Regions from separate parts of the Serratia sarumanii genome, predicted to be linked through region 2. Evidence: predicted binding sites of a transcription regulator. Region 2 holds the regulator's gene; each other region holds the start of a gene.
The links. Region 2 encodes Fur, which represses iron uptake genes when iron is present. Its sites were predicted from a motif close to ATAATAATGAGAACNACTATCAA; they were not measured.
Positions count from the first base shown of each region.

Region 1: SSARUM_RS15420 (isochorismate synthase) is a predicted target of Fur. The motif match lies at 5,021-5,043, and genes of this name have one in related genera.
Region 3: sufA (Fe-S cluster assembly scaffold SufA) is a predicted target of Fur. The motif match lies at 3,766-3,788, and genes of this name have one in related genera.
Region 4: feoA (ferrous iron transporter A) is a predicted target of Fur. The motif match lies at 2,715-2,737, and genes of this name have one in related genera.

Region 1 covers NZ_CP124750.1:3,230,557-3,238,302, forward strand. Annotated here, with positions in the region: gene SSARUM_RS15395 (alanyl-tRNA editing protein) at 1-266, opposite strand, end outside; gene SSARUM_RS15400 (LysR family transcriptional regulator) at 352-1,287, shown strand; gene alkB (DNA oxidative demethylase AlkB) at 1,270-1,917, opposite strand; gene rarD (EamA family transporter RarD) at 2,057-2,935, shown strand; gene dhbA (2,3-dihydro-2,3-dihydroxybenzoate dehydrogenase) at 2,937-3,695, opposite strand; gene SSARUM_RS15420 (isochorismate synthase) at 3,796-4,986, opposite strand; gene SSARUM_RS15425 (4'-phosphopantetheinyl transferase family protein) at 5,176-5,868, opposite strand; gene agp (bifunctional glucose-1-phosphatase/inositol phosphatase) at 6,030-7,259, opposite strand; gene SSARUM_RS15435 (anion permease) at 7,406-7,746, opposite strand, start outside.
Region 2 covers NZ_CP124750.1:1,208,628-1,216,373, forward strand. Annotated here, with positions in the region: gene chiP (chitoporin ChiP) at 160-1,563, shown strand; gene chiQ (ChiQ/YbfN family lipoprotein) at 1,611-1,937, shown strand; gene SSARUM_RS05710 (beta-N-acetylhexosaminidase) at 1,951-4,608, shown strand; gene fur (ferric iron uptake transcriptional regulator) at 4,856-5,302, opposite strand; gene fldA (flavodoxin FldA) at 5,631-6,170, opposite strand; gene ybfE (LexA regulated protein) at 6,435-6,722, opposite strand; gene ybfF (esterase) at 6,979-7,746, opposite strand, start outside.
Region 3 covers NZ_CP124750.1:2,193,440-2,201,185, forward strand. Annotated here, with positions in the region: gene ydiJ (D-2-hydroxyglutarate dehydrogenase YdiJ) at 1-2,448, shown strand, start outside; gene menI (1,4-dihydroxy-2-naphthoyl-CoA hydrolase) at 2,445-2,861, shown strand; gene SSARUM_RS10510 (hypothetical protein) at 2,907-3,311, opposite strand; gene sufA (Fe-S cluster assembly scaffold SufA) at 3,839-4,210, shown strand; gene sufB (Fe-S cluster assembly protein SufB) at 4,225-5,721, shown strand; gene sufC (Fe-S cluster assembly ATPase SufC) at 5,765-6,511, shown strand; gene sufD (Fe-S cluster assembly protein SufD) at 6,486-7,746, shown strand, end outside.
Region 4 covers NZ_CP124750.1:4,716,495-4,724,240, reverse strand. Annotated here, with positions in the region: gene feoB (Fe(2+) transporter permease subunit FeoB) at 1-2,299, opposite strand, end outside; gene feoA (ferrous iron transporter A) at 2,372-2,596, opposite strand; gene SSARUM_RS22430 (Tex family protein) at 3,206-5,539, opposite strand; gene greB (transcription elongation factor GreB) at 5,697-6,170, opposite strand; gene cbpA (curved DNA-binding protein) at 6,401-7,363, shown strand; gene SSARUM_RS22415 (chaperone modulator CbpM) at 7,369-7,674, shown strand.

The sequences.
Region 1 (7,746 bases), 2.0 Mb from region 2:
CGCTGCGCCTCATCGATTTGCAGCGTAGCCGGCCCGATCGGCAGCGGCGCGGCGGTAAAGTGCAGCACGGTATCCCCCTGCTGCTGCACCCGCAGCACGGCGACGCCGCCTAACGTCCCCACGTCGGACGGCTGGCCGCCGCCCTGTGGGTGGAACAGCGTGGCGTCCAGCTCTACGGCGTAGGCGCCCGCCTCGGCCGGCGTACAGCTCAACACCTGCGCCTGGCCCTGTACATCGTCGCTGTAGTAATAACGTCGTTCGGTCATCATTTTTCTCCTCGGTTCGAAGAGCCATTATATTCATGTCATAATCGATGGATAATCCGCCGTCATCACAATGGACCTTTGCGCCATGAGCACAAATCTTTCTTACGCGCTGTTGCCCGAAATGGCCGTTTTCGTTCAGGTGGTAGAGAGCGGCAGCTTTTCCGCCGCCGCCCGTAAACTTGGCACCTCGCCTTCCGCCGTCAGCCGCAGCGTGGCAAGGCTCGAACAGGCGCTGGCGCTGCAGCTGCTGCACCGCACCACCCGCAAACTGCGGCTGAGCGAAAGCGGCGAAGAGGCGTATGCGCACTGCCGCACCCTGTTGGCGGCCGCCGATGCGGTTATGGCGATCGGCGGGCGCGGCGCCGCGGAGCCCGAAGGATTGGTCAGCGTCAGCGTGCCCAAGGCGGTGGGGCGCTTCGTGCTGCATCCGCACATGCCGGAGTTCCTGCGCCGCTACCCGAAGGTGGACGTGCGGCTGCGGCTGGAAGATCGCTACATGGATCTGATCGACGATCGGGTCGATCTGGCGCTGCGCATTACCGATCGCCCATCGCCCGGGTTGATCGGCCGCCAGTTGATGAGAATAGACCATCTGCTGTGCGCCACGCCGCACTACCTGGCGCAGCACGGCACGCCGCAGCACCCGCACGATCTGGCGGCGCACAGCTGCATCTATCTGGGCGAAACGCCGAGCGACGCGCAATGGAAGTTCCGCCGCAGCGGCAAAACGGTGACGGTCAACGTGCGCGGCCGCTACGCCGCCAACCACACCGGCGTGCGGCTGGACGCGGTGAAACAGCATATCGGCATCGGCAGCCTGCCGTATTTTACCGCCCGCCAGGCGCTCGACGACGGCGAGATCGTGCAGGTATTGCCGGAATGGGATTTCCTCAGCAGCTATCACGGCGGCCTGTGGTTGCTTTACGCGCCTAACCAGTATCTGCCGCCCAAACTGCGGGTGTTTATCGACTATCTCGTCGCCTGCCTGGCGCAGGAGCCGCAGCTAAAGCGCCTTGCGTAGCGTGATGTTGATGCGGTGCGGCCCCACCAACGAGTGATAGCCTTCCTTGACCGGCAGGATGCCGTGAAAACAGAGCCGCGATGGGCCGCCCCACACCACCACGTCGCCGTGCGCCAGCGGGATGCGCCGCGCCCGGTCGCTGCGTTGCAGGCCGCCGAACTGAAATACCGCCGGCAGCCCGAGCGACACCGAAACGATGGGTGCGCCGAAGTCGTGCTCGTCTTTATCCTGATGCAGCGACAGCTTGCTGCCCGGATCGTAACGGTTCATCAGGCAGGAATCCGGCACGAAGCGGCCGAAGCCCGCCTGCTGCGCGGCTTCGTCCGCCAGCGCCATCAGGATCGGCGGAATGGCCGGCCAGCGTTTGCCGCTGCGCGCGTCGCGTTCCGAATAGCGGTAACCGCGGCTGTCGCTGGTCCAGCCGTTGCCGCACCAGCTCATCGCCACCGACATCACGTGCCCGCCGGGCGTGGTCAAATGCCGCCACGGCACCTGGGCGACGACGCCCTGCACCGCAGCCAGCAATTCAGGCCCGTGATCGCGCACGAAGCCGTGCATCACCACCGCGCCGGGGGCGATCTCTTCGCGCCACGGCGGCGGCAGCGCGTCTTCAAAAAGATCGATTGTCATCGCCAAAACCTGTATGAATACACAGTAATCATTGTAACCCGCCGCCGCCGATTGTCCAGCGCCCGGCAACGCCATTGTCGTTGGCGGCAAATTTCTCTACAGTAGCCGCCATAAAATCAATCACTCACCAGGAATGCGTGTGATTAAGGGCATCACTCTCTCGGTCGTCGCCTCCATCTTGTTCGGCGCGATGTATTACTTCACCTCTACCCTCACCCCGCTGAACGGCGAGCAGGTCTACGGCTGGCGCACGCTGCTGACGCTGCCGTTCCTGACGCTGTTCATGGCGCTGTCCGGCGATTGGCGCAAAGTGGGCGACACGCTGGGCTGGATCGGCCAACGGCCGCAGCGTCTGCTGGGCCTGCTGCTCACCTCGGCGCTGCTGGGGGTACAGCTGTGGTTATTCCTGTGGGCGCCGCTGCACGGCAAGGCGCTCGACGTATCGCTCGGCTATTTTCTGCTGCCGCTGACCATGGTGCTGGCGGGCCGTTTGATCTACCGCGATCGGCTGTCGCTGCTGCAAAAGCTGGCGGTGGCGTGCGCCATGGTGGGGGTGGGCAATGAGCTGTATCAGGCGGGCGGCGTCTCGTGGCCAACGCTGGTGGTGGCGCTGGGCTATCCGCTCTACTTTATTTTGCGGCGGCGTTTCGGCACCGACAATCTCGGCGGGCTGTGGTGCGAGCTGGCGCTGATGCTGCCGGCGGCGGCCTGGTTCGCCTTCGGCGACGGCGGCGCGGCGGCGTTGCCGACCAATGCCGAGCTGTATTGGCGCATTCCGCTGCTCGGCGTCATCAGCGCCGTGGCGCTGGTGTGTTACATCCTCGCCAGCCGTCTGCTGCCTTTCAGCCTGTTCGGCCTGCTGAGCTATGTGGAACCGGTGCTGCTGGTGATCGTCGCGCTGCTGCTCGGCGAGAGCATCGGCCAAAGCGAATGGCCAACCTATCTGGCGATCTGGCTGGCGGTGCTGCTGCTGGCGGCGGAAGGTGCGCAGCACCTGCTGCGCCGCCAGCGGGTCTGACTCAGGCGGCCAGCGTGGCGCCGCCGTCGATCACGATGTCCTGCATGGTGATGTGGCTGGCCAAATCGGAGGCCAGGAACAACACCGCGTTGGCGATCTCATCCGGGCGGGCGATTTTGCCCAGCGGGATCCCCAGCTTGAACATCTCGGGGAAGCCGGCGATGGTGCGTTGCTGCGCGTCGTCGGTCTGCCACATGCCGCGCTGCATCGGCGTGTCGGTCGAGCCCGGCGACACCAGATTGCAGCGCACGCCGAACGGCGCCATCTCCAACCCCACACAGTGGTTCAGGCTGGTCAGCGCCGCCTTGGAGGCGCAGTAGGCCGCCATCTGCGCGCGCGGCACGTGCGCGGCGTTGGAGCCGATGCTGACGATCGCCCCGCTGCGCTGCGCCTTGAAGTGCGGCAGCACGGCGCGGAACAGGTAAAACGCTCCCGAGGCGTTGACGTTGATGCACTGATGCCAGTCATCCACGCTCAGATCTTCGGTATTGCCCATGCGCAGAATGCCGGCGGCGTTGACCAACACGTCCAGTCGCGGGTTCTCCGCCAGCTGTTGGCGGCACACCGCCTCCACCTGCTCCGGCCGGCTGATGTCCAGCGTCACGCAAGGGTAAGGCAGATCCGGGTTGGCGAACTCGCGGTCAAATCCCACCACCTCGGCGCCCTGCGTCAAAAAATGCCGGGCGATCTGCTCGCCGATGCCGCGCGCCGCGCCGGTCACCCACACGCGTTTGCCGGTGAAATCCATTTGAATGCTCATGCGCACACCGCCATCCGGGCACGCTGCCGGGTCATGTTGTTGTTCATCGTTGTCTCCTGCGAAAGCGTATGACGCGGCGCGCACTGCGCCGCAAAGAGGCCTACAGCGCGCCGCTGTTCAGGCCGAAAGCGTTGAGCATGGTGCCCAGTTTGGCGGCGGTTTCCATCCACTCGGACTGCGGTGTCGAAGCGGCGACGATGCCCGCGCCGGCGAACAGCCTCACCCGGTTGCCGCGCAGCAGGCCGCTGCGGATGACGATCGCCCACTCGCCGTCGCCGTTGGCGTCACACCAGCCGACGATGCCGCTGAACAGGCCGCGATCGTGCGGTTCCAGATCGGCGATCAGTTGGCGGGCGCTCTCGGTCGGGAAGCCGCAAAGCGCCGGCGTCGGATGCAGCAGGCAGGCCAGCTGCATCACGTTGAGATTCGGGTTCAGCAGCTCGCCGCGAATGCGGGTGGACAGGTGCCACATGGTGCCGGTGCTGAGCAGCGACGGGCCGCTGGGCACGCTCAGGCTGGCGCACAATGGCGCCAGGTGGCGGCGAATGTCGTCGATCACCAGCTTGTGTTCGTATTTGTCTTTGGTCGAGCGCATCAGGCGCTCGCTGCCGAGGCGATCCTGCTGCGGATCGTCCTGACGGCGCGCGGAGCCCGCCAGCGGATTGGTGTGGATCTCGCCGCCCTGCTTGCGGATCAGCAGTTCCGGGCTGGCGCCGATCAGCACGCCGCCATCGGCCAGCGGCAAGGAAAAGTGGTAACCGGTCGGGTTCTGCACCATCAGGTTATTGAGGATCTGGTGGCCCGCCACCGGCTGCTCCAGCTCGATGTCGAGGATGCGCGACAGCACCGCCTTGTCCAGCTTGCCCTGTTTAAAGCGGCTGACCGCTTCCGCCACCGCGTGCTTGAAGCGCGGCTCGTCCGGAATGCTGGTGCAGGCGGCCAGGCGATGCGGCTGTTGCAGCATCGGGCGCGCGGCGCGGGTAAAGCTGTCGTTGGCGACAAACTGGCAGTTTTCAGGCACGTACAGGCTGGAAGGCCGGCGCGTATCGAACGGAATGGCGCCCACCACCACCGGCGTCTCCTGGCCGGCGGCTTTGGCGCGCGCCAACGCCTGGCGGATATGCTGCGCCAGCGCGCTGCCTTCCTGCTCACCGCCGAACGCCGGCGTCTCGATACGCTCGAACACGCCATCGGCGGAGAGGGAACGGAATTCGGACCGGTACAAAAAGGTCGATTGTTCGGCGTACACAAACCCGGGGAAGGTTTGGTTTTCTGTCGTCAGTGTCGCCACTAGACCACTCCTTTGTTGCGCCTTACCAATGATAATGTTTATGCGAATAATTATCATTAGCTATAAAAGGAGGATAAATTACACCGGATCCCCACCGTGGGTCAATCTCCGATGAATGAATCTTTCCGCCCGCTGCGGCAAATCCGCGTTACGGCAAAGTAAGAAATAACACACTGTTATTATTGTGTTTTAGCAGAAAATAAAAGTCGTGACATCGTCACCTTCACGCCAAAAACGCCCGTTAAACCGGCGGCCGGCGGGGCAATTTGGCGTCAGCGTCTTAAGCAGCGCTAATACAAACGTCTGCCGCTGCATATCCACGGCGACCATGCGCGCATCGAGAAAATCGAAGTAACAGCGCACCTGCGGATAAAGCGCCTTGAACAGGCTTTCTTTGGCGGAAAACGTCAGCGTCAGCAGTTCATTGAACGGCAACGCCTCGCGCAGTAACGCCTCGCGCTCCGCCGGGGAAACGATCGCCCCCCACAGCTCCTCCGCCCGCACGTCGGAGAGCAGCGTCTCCACATCCAGCCCCACGCCGCCCAGCCCGCTCTCGCGGTGCACGGCGCACAGCGCGGTATCCGAATTATGGCTCAGCGCCCCGGCGATGCCCGGTGGCCACTGCGGCGCGCGATCTTCGCCGCGCGCCAGGGTGAAGTCGGCAAAACCGAGCGGCGCCAACAGTTGCCGCGCCAGAACACGCCCGGCCAGATACTCCGCGCGGCGCTTCGGCACCGCACGTGCCAGATGATCCGGCAGCGCAAAGCCCGCCTCGGGAAAACGCTCGTCACGATACTCCGCCAGCGCAAAATGGCAGCGCGCCACCTGGCCCGGATAGCCGTCCGGCGTGAAAAATTCGATATTGCGGATAAAAGTGGGCAACGGCGGTATCCATGATAAACAGGCAGGCTGATGATGTTAGCCCCCGAAACGGCCTGCAACAATGACCCTGGGCAAAATAAATGGCGTTAAGGCCTGCGTGGCGGCGCGTTAGCCGGGATGGGGAGAGGCCTCTCCCCCGCGCGCGGGAGAGAGGCTGGGCATTACAAGATGCCTTTCATGGTCTTTTCGAAATCGCTCCAGGCGCAGAAGCCGTCTTTGTCGATCGGGCAGCCTTTCAGCGCCAGCGTTACCCGCTGCGGCGGGGTTTGCAGCGTCAGCGGCGTCGCCTTGCGCAGCTGTTCGGTGGACTGATAGACGTACTCGATCTTCAGCAGTTCACGGTCGTTCTGCGCGTCGCGCCAGCGCTGGAACACCAGTTTGCCGCCGATCGGCGTTTTCTCGTATTGCTGCGGCAGCTGATACGGCTGGAACTGCATGGCCGACAGCAGCGAGGCAATATTGGAGTCGTGGCCGACCAGCACCGTCAGCTTCGGCGCGTCCGGTTTGCGCTCGCCGAGCAGCGCGTTGTTGATGTAGGTCAGCAGCGGCTTGGCGACGTTCTGCGCCACCACCGGCGAGGTGAACAGCGAGTCCTGATAGCCGTCTTTCAGCTGCGCCAGCTGCTGCCACTGGTGCGGGGTGGCGATTTTGCCCCAGGCCACCTCTTTCATCGGGAAACCTTCGTAATACTGCAGCATAAAGGCGTCCACCAGCGAGTTGCCCACCCGCAGCGGGCCGGAGACGCCCGGCTCTTTGCCCGGCACCGCGCTCATCACGCTGGCTTCTTTGGTCAGGTCACAGTGTTTGTCGGTCTTGCAGGCGGCGGAATCCTTGTAGTCGATGATCTTCGCCAGCTGTTGGTAAGAGGCGTCCAGCTTCAGCGAGCCCAGCGCGGCGTTCATCGCCGCCAGCGCCTGCTGGTTGAAGGCCTCGCTGGTGTCGGTGATGATCGGGTTGAAGGTCGGATCCATCTCGCCCATCTTGTCCTGATGGTGCACGCTGACGTCGCAGCCGGGGAACGCGCCGTTGCTGAAGAACTGCGCGGTGGCGACCGTGCGCTGCAGGCTGTTGGCGTAGACGTACACGCTGCCGGCGGTCGGGCAACCCTCTTTCGGCAACAGGCCGGTCTGCTTCAGCCAGGCGTTGAAGTAGTGCCCCATATACACTTCCAGCACCCCGCCCTTGGTGGTCAGCTGGCCGCCCGGCGTTTCCCAGGCCGGCCAGGCCTTCGGCGTAGACTGCGCCAGCACGCTGCCGTTGTTGGCCAGCGGCGCGCGCAGGTTATGGCGGCTCATGACCAGCACCTGTTCCAGCTGATAACCGCCGGCTTCCGCCAGCGCGTTCCCGGTGAATAACAAAGGCAGGCACAGCAATAAGGTTTTTTTTCTCATCCGCAGAGGCTCCCGGAAAATGATTATTTTTAAGGTGTTAGAGTTTGCCTGAGTATGATGGCGGGGTTAGTGTGACAAGTGTGTGACAGGGTTCACGGGAAAGGATCGTAACCGCGGCCACCGGACGGTGGCCGCGTGGCTTCAACTCAGTACCACAGGCTCATGATCGGCCAGCCGATCAGCAGCAGCGCGGCGATGTACACCACGCCGAGAATACCGCCCAGGCGCCAGTAGTCTTTCGACTTCACGTAGCCACAGCCGTAGATGATCACCCCCGGGCCGGTGGCGTACGGCGTCAGCACGCCCATGATACCGATCGACAGCACCAGCAACATCGACAGCTGCTCCATCGGCACGCCCGGCAGCCCTTTGCCGACCGCCAGGATCACCGGCAGCATGGTGGCGGTGTGCGCCGAGAGGCTGGCGAACAGGTAGTGGGCGAAGTAGAACACCAGCACCAGCGCCACCACCGTCATGTTCGGCGAGA
Region 2 (7,746 bases):
GTCGCGAAAAATAGTCTGTCTGTAGCAATTAGTGCTGTGGGAATAACATCTCGTCGGCAATATTTTTTACCCGTTCGGGTTTTTTATTGGCAGTCGTGCAGGGCAGTGGTGAACACAGGCGGCTGCAACTTTTAAGTTAAGTCAAAGAGGAATTTCAATATGGGTACGCACGGTGCTCAGCGTAAAACGCTGGCGCTCGCAGTCGCGGGCGCGCTGTTGGGAACAGGGTTTGCCATGGCGCCTGAGGCGAAAGCCGCAGGGTTTATCGATGATTCCACGCTGACCGGCGGCATCTATTACTGGCAACGTGAGCGCGACCGTAAAGATCTCAATCCGGACAGCAAGGATTACAACCAATACACCACCAACCTGTCGCACTCCACCGCCAACCTGAGCCTGGATTTCGCTTCGGGCTACGCCTGGGATATGTTCGGTCTGGACGTCGGTGCCTTCACCGCCATCGAGCTGGCGGAATCCAGCGCCAGCGGCCACCCGAACGAGATCGCGTTTTCCTCGAAAAACCGGACCTACGACGAAGACTATTCCGGTGACAAGGGCGGCATCAGCCTGTACAAAGCCGCCGCCAAATTCAAATACGGCCCGGTCTGGGCGCGCGCCGGCTATATTCAGCCGAGCGGCCAAACCCTGCTGGCGCCACACTGGAGCTTTATGCCGGGCACCTATCAGGGGGCCGAAGCCGGCGCCAAGTTCGACTACGGCGATGCCGGTGCGTTGAGCTTCTCCTACATGTGGGCCGACAAATACAAGGCACCGTGGCATATCGAGGTGGACGACTTCCGCCAGAACGACAGGAAAACCCGCGTCTCCTACCTGCACTCGCTGGGCGCCAAATACGATTTCAAAAACGATCTGGTGCTGGAAGCCGCCTTCGGCCAGGCGCAGGGATACGTGAATCAATACTTCACTAAAGCGTCTTACAAATTCGATCTGCTGGGCAACCCGCTGACCACCAGTTACCAGTTCTACGGTGCGGAAGACCGCATCAGCGACAAGAACGATCCAAACAGCATCTACGACGGCCTGGCCTGGCTGCAGGCGCTGACCTTCGGTTACACCACCGGGCAGTTCAACTGGCGTCTGGAAGGCACCATGGTCAAGGCGGAAGGCAACCAGGGCTTCTTCCTGCAGCGCATGACCCCAACCTACGCCTCATCCAACGGCCGTCTGGACGTGTGGTGGGACAACCGCTCTGACTTTAACGCCAACGGCGAGAAAGCGGTGTACGCCGGCGTGATGTATGACCTCAGCAACTGGAACCTGCCGGGCATGGCGGTCGGCGGCTCCTACGTTTACGCCTGGGACGCCAAGCCGAGCACCAACCCGATCTACGATCAGAGCCAGCGCCTGAAAGAGAGCGCCTGGAGCCTGGACGCGATGTACACCATCCAGGAAGGGCGCGCCAAGGGCACGCTGATCAAGCTGCACTACACCCAGTATGACAACCACACCAACATCCCGAGCTGGGGCGGCGGTTACGGCAACATCTTCCAGGACGAGAAAGACGTCAAGTTCATGGTCATCGCGCCATTCACCATCTTCTGATGCGTTCCCCGGCCTCGCCGCCGGGGGCAAGTTAAGGGAATTCAACGATGAAAAAAATCATGCTGATGTTGGCGGCCGCCGCGGCCTTGAGCGCCTGCGCGCAACCCGCCGCGCCGCCGGAAGATGCCAAATTGAAGCAGGCTTACAGCGCCTGCATCAACACCGCCGAAGGTTCGCCGGAGCGTCTGCAGCCCTGCAAGGCGGTGCTGAACGTGCTGAAGCAAGAGAAGCAGCACCAGCAGTTCGCCGCGCAGGAAACGGTGCGGGTGATGGATTATCAGAACTGCATTATGGCGGTTCACAGCGGCAACGGTCAGGCTTACGACGCCAAGTGCGGCAAGCTGTGGCAAGAAATTCGCGATAACAATAATTAAGAAGGACAAGAACATGAACGCATTCAAACTGAGCGCATTAGCCGCTTTGACGGCAACGATGGGATTCCTGGGCGGCATGGGAAACGCCATGGCCGATCAACAGCTGGTGGATCAACTGAGTCAGCTGAAGCTGAACGTAAAAATGCTGGATAACCGCGCCGGCGAAAACGGCGTGGATTGCGCGGCGCTGGGCGCCGACTGGGCCTCTTGCAACCGGGTGTTGTTCACCCTCAGCAACGACGGCCAGGCGATCGACGGCAAAGACTGGGTCATCTATTTCCACAGCCCGCGCCAGACCCTGCGGGTGGACAACGACCAGTTCAAGATAGCTCACCTCACCGGCGATCTGTACAAGCTGGAGCCGACCGCCAAATTCAGCGGTTTCCCGGCCGGTAAGGCGGTGGAAATTCCAGTGGTGGCCGAATACTGGCAGCTGTTCAGAAACGACTTCCTGCCGCGCTGGTATGCCACGTCCGGCGACGCCAAGCCGAAAATGCTGGCGAATACCGATACCGAAAATCTGGATCAGTTCGTGGCGCCGTTCACCGGCGACCAGTGGAAGCGCACCAAGGACGACAAAAATATTCTGATGACGCCGGCTTCGCGCTTTGTCAGCAATGCCGATCTGCAGACGCTGCCTGCCGGCGCGCTGCGCGGCCAGATCGTGCCGACGCCGATGCAGGTGAAAGTACACGCGCAGGACGCCGATCTGCGTAACGGCGTGGCACCGGATCTGAGCACGCTGGTCAAGCCGGCGGCGGACGCCGTCAACCAGCGCTTTGCGCTGCTGGGCGTGCCGGTTCAGGCCAACGGCTATCCGATCAAGACCGACATTCAGCCGGGCAAGTTTAAAGGCGCGATGGCGGTGTCAGGCGCCTATGAGTTGAAAATCGGCAAGAAAGAGGCGCGAGTGATCGGTTTCGATCAGGCCGGGGTGTTCTACGGGCTGCAGTCGATCCTGTCGTTAGTGCCGAGCGACGGCAGCGGCAAGATCGCCACGCTGGACGCCAGCGATGCGCCGCGCTTCGAGTATCGCGGCATTTTCCTCGACGTGGCGCGCAACTTCCATAAGAAGGACGCGGTGCTGCGCCTGCTGGATCAGATGGCGGCCTACAAGCTCAACAAATTCCACTTCCACCTGAGCGATGACGAAGGCTGGCGCATCGAGATCCCCGGTTTGCCTGAGCTGACGGAAGTCGGCGGCCAGCGCTGCCACGATCTGAGCGAAACCACCTGCCTGCTGCCGCAGTACGGCCAGGGGCCGGACGTCTACGGGGGCTTCTTCAGCCGTCAGGACTATATCGACATCATCAAATACGCCCAGGCGCGCCAGATTGAAGTGATCCCGGAGATCGACATGCCGGCGCACGCCCGCGCCGCGGTGGTCTCGATGGAAGCGCGCTATAAAAAGCTGCATGCCGCCGGGAAAGAGCAGGAGGCCAACGAATTCCGCCTGGTGGATCCGACCGATACCTCCAACACCACCTCCGTGCAGTTCTTTAACCGCCAGAGCTACCTGAACCCGTGCCTGGACTCTTCCCAGCGCTTTGTCGACAAGGTGATCGGCGAAATCGCCCAGATGCATAAAGAAGCCGGCCAGCCGATCAAGACCTGGCACTTCGGCGGCGACGAAGCGAAAAACATTCGCCTGGGCGCCGGCTATACCGACAAGGCGAAACCGGAGCCGGGCAAAGGCATCATCGATCAGAGCAACGAAGACAAGCCGTGGGCCAAGTCGCAGGTGTGCCAGACGATGATCAAAGAAGGCAAGGTGGCCGACATGGAGCACCTGCCGAGCTACTTCGGCCAAGAGGTCAGCAAGCTGGTGAAGGCGCACGGCATCGACAGAATGCAGGCCTGGCAGGACGGCCTGAAAGACGCCGAGAGCGCGAAGGCGTTCGCCACCTCGCGCGTGGGCGTCAACTTCTGGGATACCCTGTACTGGGGCGGTTTCGATAGCGTCAACGACTGGGCCAACAAAGGGTATGAAGTGGTGGTTTCCAACCCGGACTACGTCTATATGGACTTCCCTTACGAGGTGAACCCGGACGAGCGCGGTTACTACTGGGGCACCCGCTTCAGCGACGAGCGCAAGGTGTTCAGCTTTGCGCCGGACAACATGCCGCAGAACGCGGAAACCTCGGTCGACCGCGACGGCAACCCCTTCAGCGCCAAGAGCGACAAGCCGTGGCCGGGCGCCTACGGGCTGTCCGCTCAGCTGTGGAGCGAAACCCAGCGCACCGATCCGCAGATGGAATACATGATCTTCCCACGCGCGCTGTCGGTGGCGGAACGCGCCTGGCACCGCGCCGGTTGGGAGCAGGACTATCGCGCCGGCCGCGAATACAAAGGAGGGGAAACCCACTTTGTCGATACCAAGGCGCTGGAGAAAGACTGGCTGCGCTTCGCTAATATTCTGGGCCAGCGTGAGCTGGCCAAGCTGGACAAAGGCGGCGTCGCTTACCGTCTGCCGGTGCCGGGCGCGCGCGTAGCGGGCGGCAAGCTGGAGGCGAATATCGCGCTGCCGGGATTGGGCATCGAGTATTCCACCGACGGCGGCAAGCAGTGGCAGCGCTATGACGCCAAGGCCAAACCGGCGGTTTCCGGTGACGTTCAGGTGCGTTCGGTCAGCCCGGACGGTAAACGCTACAGCCGCGCCGAGAAGGTTTAAGCCCGGTGCAACGGCCTGCTGCCCCGGCGGCAGGCCGTATAACGAAGGGGGAATGCGTCTGCCTTCGCGCGTGTCGGCGCGGGGCGGACGTTGAAGTGAGAGTAGTACGTGGAGTCGCAGTGCCGCTGCAATTGTGATATTTCATGACATGATTTTCCCCGGCTTGTCCGGGGATTTTTTTGCCCGTTGCACGGCGGGCATAAAAAAACCGCCTCGGTGTGAGGCGGTTTTTCATAGCCGGTCAGGCTTATTTCTTGTCGTGCAGCGTTTCGTCTTCACGACAGTCACCGGTTTCGCAGTGGCCGTACAGGTACAGGCTGTGGTTGGTGAGCTTGATGCCGTGCTGCTTGGCGATATCACGCTGGCGAACTTCGATGGATTCGTCGCTGAATTCAATCACTTTGCCGCAGTCCAGGCAAATCAGGTGATCGTGGTGATGCTGTTGGGTCAGCTCGAACACGGACTTGCCGCCTTCGAAATTGTGACGTGTCACAATGCCCGCATCGTCAAACTGGTTCAGTACGCGATAAACCGTTGCCAGCCCGATCTCTTCGCCCATATCAATCAGTTTTTTGTACAAATCTTCCGCACTGACGTGATGGCATTCCGGATTTTGCAGTACTTCCAGGATTTTGAGTCGCGGAAGCGTGACTTTTAAGCCGGCCTTCTTCAGTGCGATGTTGTTGTCGGTCATGCGAATTCAGTCCTGTTACTATGCTAATCAAGTTGAGGCGTACTCGCCTGTGGCATCGGTCGGCACAAAGAGTTAATGCGTCTCATTATAGAACCGGTTGTACTAAATAGAAACCGCCGGTTGTTAACAAAGATATAATTGCACTATTGCATGTTTTGCATGCAACGCCTTGATGGATGGGATAAACCGATATCTCAGTCTACCGTGACGGGGTGGGAAGTTACAAATCTGTAGCTTCTATCGCAGCAATCCCTGCTGCCGATGACGGCCCTGTGGGCACACTATGCACTTTACAGGGCCTTTGTTCAACCTTTCGCCAGTGCCGGGCTTAGCCGACGATATCGGCCAGGCTCAGCTCTTCGACGATCTGTTTGACCCAGGCGTCCACGCGCTCGTTGGTCAGCTCCGGCTGGCGGTCTTCGTCGATCGCCAGACCGATGAAGTGGTTGTCGTCCGCCAGGCCTTTGGAGGCCTCGAAGTGGTAGCCCTTGGTCGGCCAGTGGCCCACGATGGCCGCGCCGCGCGGTTCGATGATGTCGCGGATGGTGCCCATCGCGTCACAGAAGTATTCCGCGTAGTCTTCCTGGTCGCCGCAGCCGAACAGCGCCACCAGCTTGCCGTTGAAGTCGACTTCTTCCAGCGTCGGGAAGAAATCATCCCAGTCACACTGTGCTTCACCGTAGTACCAGGTCGGGATACCCAGCAGCAGGATATCGAACCCTTCCAGGTCTTCTTTGCTGCTTTTAGCGATGTCATGCACTTCAGAGACGTCGTCGCCAAACTGTTTCTGGAGAATTTTCTGGATCATTTTGGCAATGTTTTCGGTATTGCCAGTGTCGCTGCCAAAGAAAATGCCTACAGTAGCCATATCGCGTATAACCTTTAAATTCAAGTAATTGCATTACTCGACGCCGGCACTGCCGCCGCTGACGCCGATTAAAATGATGCCATGGCAAGAGCCTTTCGCCTCCGGGGCGGGCGCCGACAGGCGCAGTCTCTAGCCGGTAAATGCGTATCATGCCAGAAAGTGGCGCCGGGGTTTTATCGCATTTATGCGATGCCGGAGAATGAAGAAAAGCGTGGTCGATCCGGCGTTGTCCTTAACGCCGCGCCGCGCGTGCGGCCGAAGAGATCAATGTTCCGGCTGTTCTTCCGCCAGTTGCGCCAACAGCATCTGCTCGATGAGTTCGCTGCGGCTGATGTTGCGCTGTTCCGCCAGTTTGTTCAGGGCGTCCACCGCATCCGCGTTGATTTTCAGCTCTACGCGCCGCAATCCACGCACTTTATCGCGCCGTAACTGATTGCGCTTATTGATTCTAAGCTGTTCATCGCGGGAGAGCGGGTTGGTTTTCGGGCGCCCCGGACGGCGTTCATCTGCGAACAGATCCAGCGTCGTGCGATCCGTTTGTTCTTTTGCCATAGGTAGCGGTACTGCAAGGGAGTTTGCATCAAAAAGCGCTCGCACGCTTCCGGAGGCATCGGTTAACACACTTCGGGCCAATAAACCCTAACCCAAATTCACCCCCGAACCGGCGTTCATGAACGCGCTGGCGCGGCGGCAAAATTATAGCGCGCCATATTACCCCAGCAGATGGAGCGGCGACAATGCCTAACTGCGGGCTAAACGCGCTAAGCCGTTATCTTTAGCGCGTTTTTTCGCCAGGGGAGCGTGTTTTTCAGGCTTCGTCGAGGAAACGGTGGATGGCGCGCAGCACCGCTTCCGGTTTTTCGGCGTGCACCCAATGGCCGGTGCCGGCGACGACGTGCGCGCGAGCCTGCGGGAACTGGCGGGCGATGTCTGCACGGTAGCTGTCCTGCACGTACGGCGACAGGCCGCCGCGAATGAACAGGGTCGGGTGCGGCCAGGCCGGAACTTCCTGCCAGCCGGTGATGTCTTCGTAGCGTGCGATCAGCACCGGCAGGTTGAAGCGCCATTCGCCGTTGTGGAAGGACTTCAGCAGGAACTGGATCACGCCTTCTTCCTGCAGGTAGTCGCGCATCAGCTCGGCGGCCGCCTGGCGCTGGGTGATGCCGGCGGCGCTGACGGCCTTCAGCGCGGCGAAAATCTCGTCGTGGCGGCGGGTCTGGTAATCCACCGGCGCGACGTCGATAACGATCAGCTTGGCGACACGCTCGGGCGCGATGGCGGTCAGCGCCATCGCCGCTTTGCCGCCCATCGAATGGCCGATGACGATCGCTTTCTCCAGCTGCAGTTCGTCGAGCAGCGCCAGCAGATCCTGTGCCATGGCGGGATAGTTCATGTCGTCGGCGCGCGGGGAGAGGCCGTGATTGCGCAGATCGACCTTGATCACCGTGTGCTGTTTATGCAGATCGCGCGCCAGCACGCCCAAGTTGTCCAGATTGCCGAACAGCCCGTGGATCAGCAGCACCGGCAGCGCGTCTGACTCGGCGGCCAGCAGTTGATAATGTAATTTCATGGCGAA
Region 3 (7,746 bases), 980 kb from region 2:
GCTCTGGACGAGACCGCCGAAGGGCGTATCTACCGCACGGTGCTGAACCGCTGCCGCGAGCAGCGCTCGCTGATCCTGGAGAAATTCCCCAAGCTCAACCGCTTCCTCACCGGTTACGATCTGCGCCACGTGCTGAGCGACGATCTGCAAACCTTCGATCTGACGCGCATCCTGACCGGCGCCGAAGGCACGCTGGCGTTTATCACCGAGGCGCGGCTGGACATCACGCCGCTGCCGAAAGTGCGTCGCCTGGTCAACGTGAAGTACGATTCCTTCGATTCGGCGCTGCGCAATGCGCCCTTTATGGTCGAAGCCAAGGCGCTGTCGGTGGAAACCATCGATTCCAAGGTGCTGAACCTGGCGCGTGAAGACATCGTTTGGCACTCGGTGAACGAACTGATCGCCGACGTGCCGGATAAAGAGATGCTCGGGCTGAACATCGTCGAGTTCGCCGGCGACGATCGGGCGCTGATCGACGGCCAGATGGAAACCCTGTGTCAACGGCTGGACGAATTGATCGCGCAGCGGCAGGGCGGCGTGATCGGTTACCAGATCTGTGGCGATCTGTCGGGCATCGAGCGCATTTACAACATGCGCAAGAAGGCGGTCGGGCTGCTGGGCAACGCCAAAGGGCGCGCCAAGCCGATTCCGTTCGCCGAGGACACCTGCGTGCCGCCGCAACACCTGGCGGACTATATCGTCGAATTCCGTCAACTGCTCGACGACCACCACCTGAGCTACGGCATGTTCGGCCACGTCGACGCCGGGGTGCTGCACGTGCGCCCGGCGCTCGACATGTGCGACCCGCAGCAGGAGGTGCTGATGAAGCAGATCTCCGATCGGGTGGTGGCGCTGACCGCCAAATACGGCGGCCTGCTGTGGGGGGAGCACGGCAAGGGGTTCCGCGCGGAATACAGCCCTGAGTTCTTCGGCGAAACGCTGTATGAAGAGCTGCGCCGCATCAAGGCGGCATTCGATCCGGATAACCGCCTGAACCCGGGCAAGATCTGTTCGCCGCTGGCGGTGGATGCGCCGATGATGCAGGTGGACGCGGTCAAGCGTGGCACCTTCGATCGCCAGATCCCGGTCGAAGTGCGCACCTCATTCCGCGGTGCGCTGGAGTGTAACGGCAACGGCCTGTGCTTCAACTTCGACGTGCGCAGCCCGATGTGCCCGTCGATGAAGATCAGCGGCAACCGCATTCATTCACCGAAAGGGCGGGCGACGCTGGTGCGCGAGTGGCTGCGTCTGTTGGCCGAGCAGGGCGTCGATCCGCTGGCGCTGGAGAAAGAGCTGCCGCAGCAGCGAGTCAGCCTGCGCGGTTTGATCGAAAAGACCCGCAACAGCTGGCATGCCAGCAAGGGCGAGTATGATTTCTCGCACGAAGTGAAAGAGGCGATGTCCGGCTGCCTGGCTTGCAAGGCCTGCTCCACCCAGTGCCCGATCAAGATTGACGTGCCGGGATTCCGTTCGCGCTTCCTGCAGCTCTACCACACCCGCTATCTGCGCCCGGTAAGCGACTACATGGTCGCCGGCGTGGAGAGCTATACCCCGTTGATGGCCCGCGCGCCGAAGGTGTTCAACTTCTTCTTCCGCCAGCCGTGGCTGCGGGAGATGAGCCGCAACGCCATCGGCATGGTCGATCTGCCGCTGCTGTCCAGCCCGACGCTGCGTCAGCAGCTGTCCGGCCACCGCGCGACCACGCTGACGCTGGAGCAGCTGGAAGGGCTGAGCGCCGATCAGCGCGCCGATCACGTGCTGATCGTCCAGGATCCGTTCACCAGCTATTACGACGCCAAAGTGGTGGCGGACTTTGTCCGGCTGGTGGAGAAGCTCGGCTATAAACCGGTGCTGCTGCCGTTCTCGCCGAACGGCAAGGCGCAGCATGTGAAGGGGTTCCTGACGCGCTTTGCCCGCACCGCGCGCAAAACCGCCGATCTCCTCAACCGTATGGCGCAGCTCGGCATGCCGCTGGTGGGCGTCGATCCGGCGCTGGTGCTGTGCTACCGCGACGAATACCGCGAGATCCTCGGCGCCGAACGCGGCGATTTCCAGGTGCAGCTGGTGCACGAATGGCTGCAGCAGCGGATCGCGGATCGCGCCGAACAGCCGGCGACCGGCGAACCCTGGTATCTGTTCGGCCACTGTACCGAAACCACCGCGCTGCCGGCCAGCGGCCAACAGTGGGCGGCGATCTTCGCGCGCTTCGGCGCCAAACTGGAGAACGTCAGCGTCGGCTGCTGCGGCATGGCGGGCACTTACGGCCATGAAGCCAAGAACCTGCAAAACTCGCTCGGCATTTATGAGCTATCATGGCACCCGACGCTGCAGCGTTTGCCGCGGCAGCGCTGCCTGGCGACCGGCTATTCCTGCCGCAGCCAGGTGAAACGCATCGAGGGCAATGGCGTGCGCCACCCCTTACAGGCACTTCTGGAGATGATTGAGTGAAATTGTGGAAACGTGAAACATCGCTGGAGCAGCTGAACCGCGCCGGCGACGGCTGCATGGTCAGCCATGTGGGCATCGAGTTTACCCAGCTGGGCGAGGATTTCCTCGAGGCCACCATGCCGGTCGATGGCCGCACCCGGCAGCCGTTCGGGCTGTTGCACGGCGGGGCGTCGGTGGTGCTGGCGGAATCGATGGGATCGATGGCCGGTTACCTGTGCAGCGAGGGCGAGCAGAAAGTGGTGGGGCTGGAGATCAACGCCAACCACCTGCGCGCGGTGTTCGATGGCCAGGTGCGCGGGGTGTGCCGCGCACTGCACGTTGGCCGCCGTCATCAGGTGTGGCAAATCGAGATCTTCGACGCGCGCGATCGGCTGTGCTGCACCTCGCGTCTGACCACGGCGGTCATCGACTGATTCCCGCCGGTTTCCGCAGGCGATCGGCCTGCGGAGCCTTGCGCCTTACAGCTGAAACGGCACGCGTTTGACGAAGTCCTTCTGAAACGCGTTTGCCTTCTCCCAGGTGCCTTCCATTGCATATTTTTGGCAGATCAGCGTCAGCGTGTGGCGAGCGAAGTGGTAGCTTTGCACCCGAAAAAGCTGGCAGCGCTGTGGGTTGTTGATCTCGACGATCAGCCGGTTGTGCAGCTTGCTGAGCGCATGCAGGTAGCTGTCGTCGTCGCCGTTCTCCAGACACAGATTGGCCATGGTGAGGCTGACGCTGTTGTACCGCTTCAGGTGGTCGATATTGCATTCCGGGCGCCGCAGCGCCGCTTCGGCCATGTAAAAGTCCACCGTGGCATCGCGCACGCTGAATTTGTAGTCATCAATCTTGCCCAGCAACCATGCGTTGATCGAAAGAGTCATTGGCTTCGCGCTCAAATTACAATTGAATGATAATCATTATCATATAAACTGCCGCGTTGCCGATCAATCCCCGGCGCGGCGTTTTTTCATCGCGCGGGGGTGTAAAAGGCCGTCGACGACCCAATTTAATCCTGAGCGACTAAACTTTAACCTGAGGGTGCGCGCTTGCGCCGCGCCACGAAATGCCGATAAACGCACATTTACGACAGACAGAATGCAGAAATAGGTATTTTCTATGAATGTTTAGATCGGCAACGCCCCGCGGCGCTGTAACGCTGACGGGCCACCGGGGAGTGCGGTACGGTGATGCAGGATAGAGAACAAATTCATAGGGATAGCATGCACGCCTTGCCGCCAGACGCCGCAAGTCGCCACGGGTGTCCCGTTGGCTTGCCGCGCGCCGCAGCGAAAAACCGCGCTCGCGGCGGATACCCCCGCAAAACAAACGGTTGAAGTGATAATCGTTATCACTAACATATAAGCAACCCAGATTGGCTGTGGCCAAACACGAGTGTGAGGTAGACCCTATGCAAACGGAAAATGTCGGCACTTTTTCTCTGGATGAAAATGTCTGGCAAGGCATTTCGCTCAGCGACAGCGCCGTACGACAAATAACCAAACTGATGCAGCAGGATCCGCAGGTGAAAGGGCTGCAGCTAGGGGTGAAACAATCCGGCTGCGCCGGCTTTGCCTATGTGCTGGATCTGACCCGCGAACCCGCCGATGACGATCTGCTGTTTGAGCGCGACGGCGCCAAACTCTATGTGCCGCTGAAGGCCATGCCGTTCATCGATGGCACCACGGTAGATTACGTCCGCGAAGGGCTGAATCAGATATTCAAATTTAACAACCCTAAAGCTCAGCATGCCTGCGGGTGCGGCGAGAGCTTTGGCGTTTGAGCGATGCAATCAACATGACACGAAGCAATGTAGAAATGCCTAATGAAGTGCAGGCTTGGGTCAGCGAAGGTCGCTACAAAGAAGGTTTCTTCACCCAGTTGGCAACCGATGAGTTGGCCAAAGGCATCAACGAAGAGGTGGTGCGCGCCATCTCGGCCAAGCGTAACGAACCCGAGTGGATGCTGGAATTCCGCCTCGAGGCCTACCGCGCCTGGCTGCAGATGGAAGAGCCTCACTGGTTGAAGGCCAATTACGATCGTCTGAACTACCAGGACTACAGTTACTATTCGGCGCCGTCCTGCGGCAGCTGCGACGACGCCTGCGGTTCGCAACCCGGCGCGGAGCAGCAACCGGGCGCGGCGACGGAAAAAGATTACCTGACCAGCGAAGTGGAGCTGGCGTTCAACCAGCTCGGCGTACCGGTGCGCGAGGGCAGCGAGGTGGCGGTGGACGCCATCTTCGACTCGGTCTCTGTCGCTACCACTTACCGTGAAAAACTGGCGGAGAGCGGGGTGATTTTCTGCTCGTTCGGCGAAGCGATCCAGGAATACCCGGATCTGGTGCGTCAGTACCTGGGCCGCGTGGTGCCGTCCAACGATAACTTCTTCGCCGCGCTGAACGCCGCGGTGGCTTCCGACGGCACCTTCGTTTATGTGCCGAAGGGCGTACGCTGCCCGATGGAACTGTCGACCTACTTCCGCATCAACGCCGCCAAAACCGGCCAGTTCGAGCGCACCATCCTGATCGCCGACGAAGGCAGCTACGTCAGCTATATCGAGGGCTGTTCCGCCCCGGTGCGCGACAGCTATCAGCTGCACGCGGCGGTGGTGGAAGTGATCCTGCATAAAGACGCCGAAGTGAAATACTCGACGGTGCAGAACTGGTTCTCCGGCGGCGAGAGCAAGGGCGGCATCCTCAACTTCGTCACCAAGCGCGCGCTGTGCGAAGGCGCCGGCTCGAAAATGTCCTGGACCCAGTCGGAAACCGGCTCGGCCATCACCTGGAAATACCCGAGCGTGATTTTGCAGGGCGACAATTCGATCGGCGAATTCTTCTCGGTGGCGCTGACCAGCGGCCATCAGCAGGCCGATACCGGCACCAAGATGATCCACATCGGCAAAAACACCAAGTCGACCATCATCGCCAAAGGCATCTCCGCCGGCCACAGCGAGAACACCTATCGCGGCCTGGTGAAAATCCTGCCGGGGGCGGAAAACGCCCGTAACTTTACCCAGTGCGACTCGATGCTGATCGGGCCGGACAGCGGCGCCCACACGTTCCCTTACGTTGAAGCGCGCAACAACAGCGCTCAGCTGGAGCACGAAGCCACCACCTCGAAGATCGGCGACGACCAGCTGTTCTACTGTCTGCAGCGCGGCATCAGCGAGGATGACGCCATTTCGATGATCGTCAACGGTTTCTGCAAGGATGTTTTCTCCGAGCTACCGTTGGAGTTCGCCGTCGAGGCGCAGAAACTTCTGGCCATCAGCCTGGAACACAGCGTGGGTTAATCGCCGCATTTTTAGCGCCGTCGGCGCTATCTGAGGACACAGCATGTTAAGCATCAAGAATTTGAAAGTCAGCGTGGAAGGCAACGAGATCCTCAAGGGATTGGATCTGGAGATCAAACCGGGCGAAGTGCACGCCATCATGGGGCCGAACGGCTCGGGCAAGAGCACGCTGTCCGCCACGCTGGCCGGGCGTGAAGAGTACGAAGTGACCGAAGGGGAAGTCACCTTCAAGGGCAAGGATCTGCTGGAGCTGGATCCGGAAGATCGCGCCGGCGAAGGCGTGTTCCTGGCCTTCCAGTACCCGGTGGAGATCCCCGGCGTCAGCAACCACTTCTTCCTGCAGACGTCGGTCAACGCGGTGCGCAAATACCGCGAGCAGGAGCCGCTGGATCGCTTTGACTTCGCCGATTTCATCGAAGAGAAAATCGCGCTGCTGGATATGCCGGCCGATCTGCTGACCCGTTCGGTCAACGTCGGCTTCTCCGGCGGCGAGAAAAAGCGCAACGACATTCTGCAGATGGCGGCGCTGGAGCCGGATCTGTGCATTCTCGATGAAACCGACTCGGGCCTGGACATCGACGCGCTGAAGATCGTCGCCAACGGCGTCAACTCGCTGCGGGACGGCAAGCGCGCGTTTATCATCGTCACCCACTATCAGCGCATTCTGGACTACATCCAGCCGGATTACGTACACGTGCTGTCCCAGGGGCGCATCGTCAAATCCGGCGATTTCTCGCTGGTGAAACAGTTGGAGGAGCAGGGCTATGGCTGGCTTACCGACCAACAGTAATTCAAACGCGCTGCAGCAGCTGTATCGCCTGTTCGAAGGCCGCGGCGGCGAGCGTTCGCCGCATGCGCTGGCGCACTGGCAGCAGGCGCTGCGCCTCGGCTGGCCAACGCGCAAGCATGAAAACTGGAAATACACGCCGCTGGAGAGCCTGCTGGAGCAGCAGTTCCTCGATCCGCAGCCCGCGCCGGTGAGCGCTGAGCAGCTGGAGGCGCTGGCGCTCGGCATCGATGCCTGTCGGCTGGTGTTTATCGACGGCCGCTACAGCGCCGCGCTGAGCGATGGCGATTTGGGCGACTACCAGTTCGAATTGACTGCCTACGGCACGCCGCAGGCGCTGCCGGAGCCGATCCAGCCGGAAATTTTCCTGCACCTGACTGAAAGCCTGGCGCAGGAAACCAGCCTGATTCGCTTGCCGGCCGGCAAGGTCCCTGCCCGCCCGCTGTACCTGCTGCATATCAGCAGCGGACGCGGCGCCACCGGGGAAGTGAACACCGTGCATCATCGTCACCATCTGGAGATCGGGCGCGGGGCCGAGGCGGAAGTGATTGAACACTACGTCAGCCTGGGCGAGGCCGCGCACTTCACCGGCGCGCGCCTGACCGCAAACGTAGCGGACAACGCCGGGCTGTTGCACTGCAAGCTGGCGTTTGAGAGCCAGCCGAGCTACCACTTTGCCCACAACGATCTGGTTATCGGCCGCGACGCGCGGGTGAAAAGCGACAGTTTCCTGCTGGGCGCCGGTCTGACGCGCCACAACACCAGCGCGCAGCTGAACGGCGAAGGCGCAAATCTGGTGATCAACAGCCTGGTGCTGCCGGTGGGCAAAGAGATCTGCGATACCCGCACCTATCTGGAGCACAACAAGGGCTATTGCGAAAGCCGCCAACTGCATAAAACCGTGGTCAGCGATCGCGGCAAAGCGGTGTTCAACGGCATGATCAAAGTGGCCAAGCACGCGATTAAAACCGACGGCCAGATGACTAACCATAACCTGCTGTTGGGCAAGGTGGCGGAAGTGGATACCAAGCCGCAGCTGGAGATCTACGCCGACGACGTCAAATGCAGCCACGGCGCCACCGTGGGGCGCATCGATGAAGAGCAGCTGTTCTATCTGCAGTCGCGCGGCATCGACAAACACGCGGCGCAGCAGATGATCATTTTCGCCTTCGCCGCCGAGCTCACCGAAGGCATCGCCAATGACACCATCCGGGAACGGGTGCTGGCGCGCATCGCCC
Region 4 (7,746 bases), 1.6 Mb from region 2:
TGGCGCTCTGGCAACAGGCCGCCGGCGTGGCGTTGCCCAGGCGCACCGTGACGCGGCTGCGCGCCCGGCGCAGGCCGAACAGCACCAGCAGATTCACCAGCACCACCGCCAGGATCGCCGTCAGGCTGTACTGCGGGTGTTGGTTGAAGGTGGCCACCTGATAGAACAGCGTCGCCAGCGAGTAGGCCACGTTCAGCCCCCACAGAATAGAGAAGGTCATCCAGCCGCGGCTCGATTCACGGGCGATGGCGCCCATCACCGAGACGCAAGGCACATACAGCAGCACGAAGATCAGATAACTGTAGGCGGAGATGCCGGAGCCGAATTTGCTGCTCATCACGCCCATTGAGCCGACGCCCATCTCGCCGTCGCCCTTGCTGGCTTCGATCGGGTTGGAGAGCACGCTCAGGCTGAAGGTGTTTTTCAGGCCGTCCCAGGTTTCGTTCAGTGCGCCGCCCAGTTCATCGAGCAGGTTGAAGTTGGCGGCGTCGAACGCCTCTTTGTTGATGCGCTCGGCGGTGTACAGCGTATTCAGCGTGCCGACCACCACTTCCTTCGCCATCGCGCCGGTCACCAGCCCGACGGTGGCCTGCCAGTTATCGCTGTGGACGCCCATCGGCTGCAGCAGCGGCGTCAGCACCCTGGAGACCGAGGCCAGCGCGGAGTCGTTGATGTTGTCGACCGTCTTGCCGCTGAACGAGAAGCTGTTCAGGCCGCCGATGAATATGCTGGCCACCACGATCACCTTGCCGGCGCGCAGCACGAAGCCTTTCAGCCGCTGCCAGGTTTGCAGCAGCAGGCTTTTCAGGTGCGGCACATGGTAGACCGGCAGCTCCATCACGAACGGCGAGGCTTCGCCGCGCATGAGGGTGTATTTGAGCACCAGGCCGGTGAGGATCGCCACCGCAATGCCGAGCATGTACAGCGAGAACACCACCCCGGCGCCGTCCTGGCCGAAGAAGGCGGCGGCGAACACCGCGAAGATCGCCAGACGGGCGCCGCAGGACATGAACGGCGCCATCATGATGGTGATCAGGCGCTCGCGCTGGGCATCCAGCGTCCGGGCGCCCATGATGGACGGCACATTGCAGCCGAAGCCGACGATCAGCGGCACGAAGGATTTGCCCGGCAGCCCGAGCGCCTGCATCAGGCGATCCATCACGAACGCCGCGCGCGCCATGTAGCCGGAATCCTCCAGGAACGACAGAAACAGGTACATCATGCCGATCTGCGGCACCAGCGGCAGCACGGTATTGATGCCGCCGCCGACGCCCTGCGCCAGGAAAACGGTCAGCCAGTCGGGGAAGTGCAGGGTGTAGCCGAGCCACTGAATGCCCTGAATGAAGATCGCCGCCGAGCCGATATCGAAGATCGGCTGCAGCGCGCCGCCGATGTTGATCGCCAGCAGGAACATCAGGTACATCACCAGCAGGAAGATCGGCACGCCCAGCCAGCGGTTGAGGATCACTTTATCCAGCAGCTCGGTCAGGCGGTTGGGCATCGCCTGCTGCGAGTTGCTGACCTCATCGCACAGGGCGGCGATGGACTGGTAGCGCGCGTCGGCGATCACCAGCGCCGGGTCTTCCTGCTGCTGCTGTTGCAACGCCTGGGCAGCCGCAGGCAACAGCGCGACGGCGGGGCCGGCCAGCCGGTGACTGTAGATGTCGCCTTCCAGCATTTGCAATGCCAGCCAGCGGCGCTGCACCGCCGGCAGCGTTTGCGGCATGGCGTCGCTCAGCGTGGCGACCGCTTTCAGCAACAGCGGTGGGTAGTTCACCAGCGCCTGCTGTTCGTTGATGTGATGATTGTCGATCATCTGTTTCAGCACGCCGATGCCGTCGGCGCGGGTGGAGACCATCGGCACTACCGGGCAGCCGAGGCGCGCCGACAGCGCGGCGACGTCGATATCGATATGCTGACTTTTGGCGATGTCGAGCATGTTCAGCGCCACGATGCAGGGAATGCCCAGCTCCAGCAGCTGCAGCGTCAGGTAGAGGTTGCGCTCCAGGTTGGAGGCGTCGACCACGTTGATCAGCAGATCGGCGTCGCCGCTCAAAATGTAGTGGCAGGCGATCTGCTCGTCGAGCGAGGTTTGCTCTGAAATGGTGGTCAGGGAGTAGGTGCCGGGCAAATCGACCAGCCGTACGTCGGACTGCGGGGTGGTGAAATGGCCTTCTTTGCGTTCGACCGTCACGCCCGCCCAGTTGCCGACCCGTTGGCGTGCGCCGGTCAGCTGGTTGAACAGCGTGGTTTTGCCGGAGTTCGGGTTACCGATTAAGCCGATGGTGAGTTTTTTCATAGTTCAGCGTGTCGTCTTCAAGGAGAACAGCGCCGGCGCAAAGGCGCGTCGGCAAACGGAGAGCGCGTCGGCTCAGGGCTGGCCGTCGAGCTGCAGCAGCGCCAGATCCTTCCTGCGCAGCACCAGGCTGACGCGGCGAGTTTTAATTTCTATCGGATCGCCCAGCGGTGCGACGCGCACCACGTCGAACGAAGAGCCGGGCAGCATGCCGAGCGATAACAGTTTCTGGCGGTAGGCCGGCGCAATTTCACCGGAAAAGCCGACAATCTTATACGTGCGTTTAGGTTGGAGCTGCATGTGATTAACCTTCCGGGTGCCGATGAGCATCGGGCTGATGATAATTGGACGTTGCCGGCGAAAATGCCACGCCGTCGGCGGTATTCATCCATAAGGTCATGCAATAAAGTGAGCGCAAATAATAGTAATTATCATTATCGCGTTCAATACAAAAAGTAAGGGTATTGTAACCAATTATTATGGCGTCGACAGTTTTTGATGGCGTTGTCTTGATTAACGACGTTTTACCACCGGTTGCGCTGGGGAACAAATGAGAATGGCGAGTTAAATCAGTTACGTATTTGTAGCCGAGTTTTCTTGTTTGCAAATATAGATGGTTTTTTCCCTTTATTTATTTCCACCGAAAGGCAATTCAATAACATTATTCCGCCGTAATGCGAGCGGTAACCATTTGTGTTTCTCTCACAATTCGCGAGATGAAAAATGCGTGTTAACGAAGTTGTTAATAAATGGCTGCAGAAGGGATTGTTGTTGCCTGAATAATGGGAGGGTGGTCACGCAGGCGCGGGAAATAAAAAGATGACGGTTTATTGAGGCGGGTCAAGAAATGCCGCAAGTTTTATTCATCAGAAAGGGGCGGAGCAGGCTCCGCCCCCTGTTGGATCTGACTTAGCGTTTCTTGCCGAATGCCGCCGCCAGCGCGTCGCCCATGGCGCTGTTGCCGGCCGGCGCCGCGTTGCGCGGTTTGGCCTTGTTGCCGCCCGCCGAACGGTTGGCGTGGTCGCGCGTCTGTGCAGGCGCGTTGCCGCCGCGGCGCGGTGAACCTTCGCCCGGCTGCTCATCCAGGCGCATGCTCAGCGCGATGCGTTTACGCTGCAGATCGACTTCCATCACCTTCACTTTGACGATGTCGCCGGCCTTCACCACGGTGTGCGGATCTTCAACGAACTTGTCCGCCAGCGAGGAGATGTGCACCAGGCCATCCTGATGCACGCCGATATCCACGAAGGCGCCGAAGTTGGTGACGTTGGTCACCGAGCCTTCCAGGATCATGCCCACCTGCAGATCGTTGAGGGTTTCCACGCCTTCGGCGAAGGTGGCGGTTTTGAACTCCGGACGTGGATCGCGGCCCGGCTTCTCCAGCTCTTTCAGGATGTCGGTGACCGTCGGCACGCCGAACTTGTCGTCGGTGAAGTCGACCGCTTTCAGGCTGCGCACCGCCGAGGCGTTGCCCATCAGGTCCTGCAGCGCCTGCTCGGTGGCGGCCAGAATGCGCTGCACCACCGGGTAGGCTTCCGGGTGAACGGTGGAAGCATCCAGCGGGTTGTCGCCGTGGTTGATGCGCAGGAAGCCGGCGCACTGTTCGAAGGCCTTCGGCCCCAGGCGGCTGACTTTCAGCAGCTGTTCACGGTTGCTGAAGCGGCCGTTCTCGTCGCGCCAGTTGACGATGTTCTGCGCCATCATGCGCGTCAGGCCGGCCACGCGGGTCAGCAACGGCACCGACGCGGTGTTCAGATCGACGCCGACGGCGTTCACGCAGTCTTCCACCACCGAGTCCAGCTTCTTCGCCAGCTGGCTCTGGCTGACGTCGTGCTGATACTGGCCGACGCCGATGGATTTCGGGTCGATTTTCACCAGCTCCGCCAGCGGATCCTGCAGACGACGGGCGATGGACACCGCACCGCGCAGCGACACGTCGAGATCCGGGAACTCCTGCGCCGCCAGTTCTGACGCGGAATACACCGACGCGCCCGCTTCGCTGACGATCACTTTCTGCGCCCGGACCTCGCCGAATTGCTTTTGCAGGTCGAGATAGAAACGCTCGGTTTCACGCGAAGCGGTGCCGTTGCCGATGGCCACCAGCTCCACGTTATGTTTGATGCACAGCGCCGCGACGATGGCGGCGGCTTTGGCCGCTTGCCCGGTGTGCGGGTAGACGGTGTCGGTGGCGACCAGCTTGCCAGTCGCGTCGACCACGGCGACTTTCACCCCGGTGCGCAGGCCCGGATCGAGGCCCATGGTGGCGCGCATGCCGGCCGGCGCGGCCATCAGCAGATCGTGCATGTTGCGGGCGAAAACGTTGATCGCTTCATCTTCCGCGCGCTCGCGCACCGTGCCCATCAGCTCGGTTTCCAGGTGCAGCAACACCTTGATGCGCCAGGTCCAGTTGACCACCGCCTTGCGCCAGGCGTCGGCCGGGGCGTTGTTCAGGCGCAGGTTGAGGTGATTGATGATGATCAGCTCCGCCTGGCTTTCGCGCGGCGCTTCCTCAAACTGCGGATCGGCGTTCAGCGCCAGCTGCAGCACGCCTTCGTTGCGGCCGCGGAACATCGCCAGCGCGCGGTGCGAAGGCACCTGAGAAATCGGTTCGTGGTGATCGAAATAGTCGCGGAACTTGGCGCCTTCTTCTTCCTTGCCCTCGACCACTTTGGACACCAGATGGGCGTTTTTCCACAGGTAGTCGCGCACCTTGGCCAGCAGCGTGGCATCTTCGGCGAAGCGCTCCATCAGGATATAGCGCGCGCCGTCGAGGGCGGCTTTGACGTCCGCCACGCCCTTGTCGGCGTCGACGTAGCGTTCAGCCAGCAGTTCCGGCTGCTGTTGCGGATCCTGCCACAGCGCGTCCGCCAGCGGTTCCAGACCGGCCTCGATGGCGATCTGGCCGCGGGTGCGGCGCTTCGGTTTGTACGGCAGGTAGAGGTCTTCGAGTTCGGTCTTGCTCAGCGTGGCGTTGATCGCCCCCGCCAGTTGTTCGGTCAGTTTGCCCTGTTCATCGATCGACTTCAGGATGGTCTGACGACGATCTTCCAGTTCACGCAGATAACCCAGGCGGGTTTCCAGCTGGCGCAGTTGGGTGTCGTCCAGGCCCCCGGTGACTTCCTTACGATAGCGTGCAATAAAGGGCACGGTATTACCTTCATCCAGCAGACGGATGGCGGAGTCGACTTGCTCCGGCCGGGCCTGCAGTTCTGTTGCAATAATGCGGCTCAGTGGGTCATTCATAGGTCTGGTATCTGTATTGAGAACGGTGAATAAACAGGGGACAGTTATACGGATTGATCGGGGAAAATGCCAGTGGAGCGGGCCGCCGCCGCGCGGCCGCCACGTGGAGAACTGCGCAGGCGGCGGCGTTGGCGGCGGTTCGGAAAAAGCTGAAAGCTTACTTCGGGTAGTCTATCTCGTTAACGTACCACTGCGCCTCGCCCAGCGGCGTATTGACGGTGGCGACGTCGCCGACCTCTTTTTTCAGCAGGGCGCGCGCCATCGGCGCGTCGATGGAGATGTAATCCTTGCGGCCGAAGATCTCGTCGTAACCGACGATGCGAAAGCGTTTGGTCTCGCCGTCGTCGTTCTCCACCTCCACCCAGGCGCCGAAGAACACCTTGCCTTCCTGCTGCGGGGAGTAATCGACGATCTTCAATTGCTCCAGGCATTTGGTCAGATAGCGGACGCGGCGGTCGATCTCGCGCAGCCGCTTCTTGTTGTACTGGTAGTCGGCGTTTTCGCTTCTGTCGCCCAGGCTGGCGGCCCAGGTCACTTTCTTGGTCACCTCGGGGCGTTCTTCGCGCCAGAGGTAATCCAGCTCTTGCTTGAGCTTGTCATACCCTTCACGGGTTATCAGTTGAGTTCTCATGGTGATTTATCTTTATGGGGCCACCGCCACAGTGTACGTGAATGCGGGGGGCTTTAGAAATGGCGCGCGGGCCTGCGCGTTGCCGCACGGTTGTTATTCAGTTTGCGCAGCTTTTAACAATCGGGAGTATGCTTAGCGATAGCGGAAAAGGAATGTGACGAAAGGAGGATATCTGGCGAGAGAGACAAGGAATTTTGGCGCACAACCCAACACATTGAAGGTATTACCGCATGGAATTTAAAGATTACTACGCAACGATGGGCGTTGAGCCCAACGCCGATCTGAAAACCATCAAAACGGCCTACCGCCGGCTGGCGCGTAAATATCACCCTGACGTGAGCACCGAAGAAGACGCCGAGAGCAAATTCAAGGAGCTGGCCGAAGCCTATGAGGTGCTGAAGGACGAAGAGCGCCGCGCCGAGTACGATCAGATCCGGCTGCACCGCAACGATCCGAACTTTGGCCGCCAGGCGCGCGGCGATCGCGGCGGCTATCAGCAGAGCGCTTCATGGCACGGCGGCGGTGCCGACGCGCAAGACTTCTCCGATTTCTTCGAAAGCATGTTCGGCGGGCGTGCGGCGGGCGGGCATCGCTCCGCTTCGCACTCGCACGGCGGGCATGGCTTCCGCGGCCAGGATCTGGAGATGGAGGTGCCGCTGTTCCTCGAGGAAACGCTGCATGGCCAAAGCCGCGAGATCTCCTACAAGCTGCCGGTGTACGACGAGCTGGGGCGGCAGGTGAGCGAAGCCAGCAAAACGCTGAACGTGAAAATCCCGGCCGGGGTGGGCGACGGCGAGCGCATTCGCCTCAAGGGGCAGGGCGTGGCCGGCGTGGGCGGCGGCCAGAACGGCGATCTGTATCTGGTCATCCGCCTCGCGCCGCACCCGCTGTTCGAGATTGACGGCCACAACCTGAGCATCGTGGCACCTCTCGCCCCTTGGGAGGCGGCGCTCGGCGCCAGCATTGAGGTGCCAACGCTGACCGGCAAAATCGCGTTGACCGTGCCGGCCGGCAGCCAGAGCGGCAAACGGCTGCGGGTCAAGGGCAAGGGGCTGGCGGGCAAGAAAGAGCCCGGTGACCTGTATGTCATTCTCAAGGTGGTGATGCCGCCGAAGCCGAACGAGAAGGCCAGCGCCCTGTGGCGAGAACTGGCTGAACAGGCGGCGTTCAACCCGCGCGCGGAATGGGAGTAAAGCACATGATGAAGAAAGAGATCACTTTCACCGTGGTGGAACTGTGCCAACGGGTGGAGATTTCAGAGGATGAGCTGGTCGAGATCGTTGGCCTGGGCGTGATCGTGCCGCTGGAGCCGGCGCAGCCGAGCTGGGAGTTCGACTACCCGGCGCTGAGCCATCTGCAGCGTGCGCGCAGGCTGCGGGCCGAGCTGGATCTGGATTGGCCGGGGATCGCCATGGCGCTGACGTTGCTCGATCGGGTTGAGGCGCTGCAGCAAGAGAACCGGCAGCTGCGCCGGCAGCTGGCGCGTTTCCTGCAGACTTCCTGACTCGCCGTCAAAACGCCACCGTGCGGTTTGCCGGTGGCGAAATTGCGTAAAATTGGGCCGCGGCCCCACATT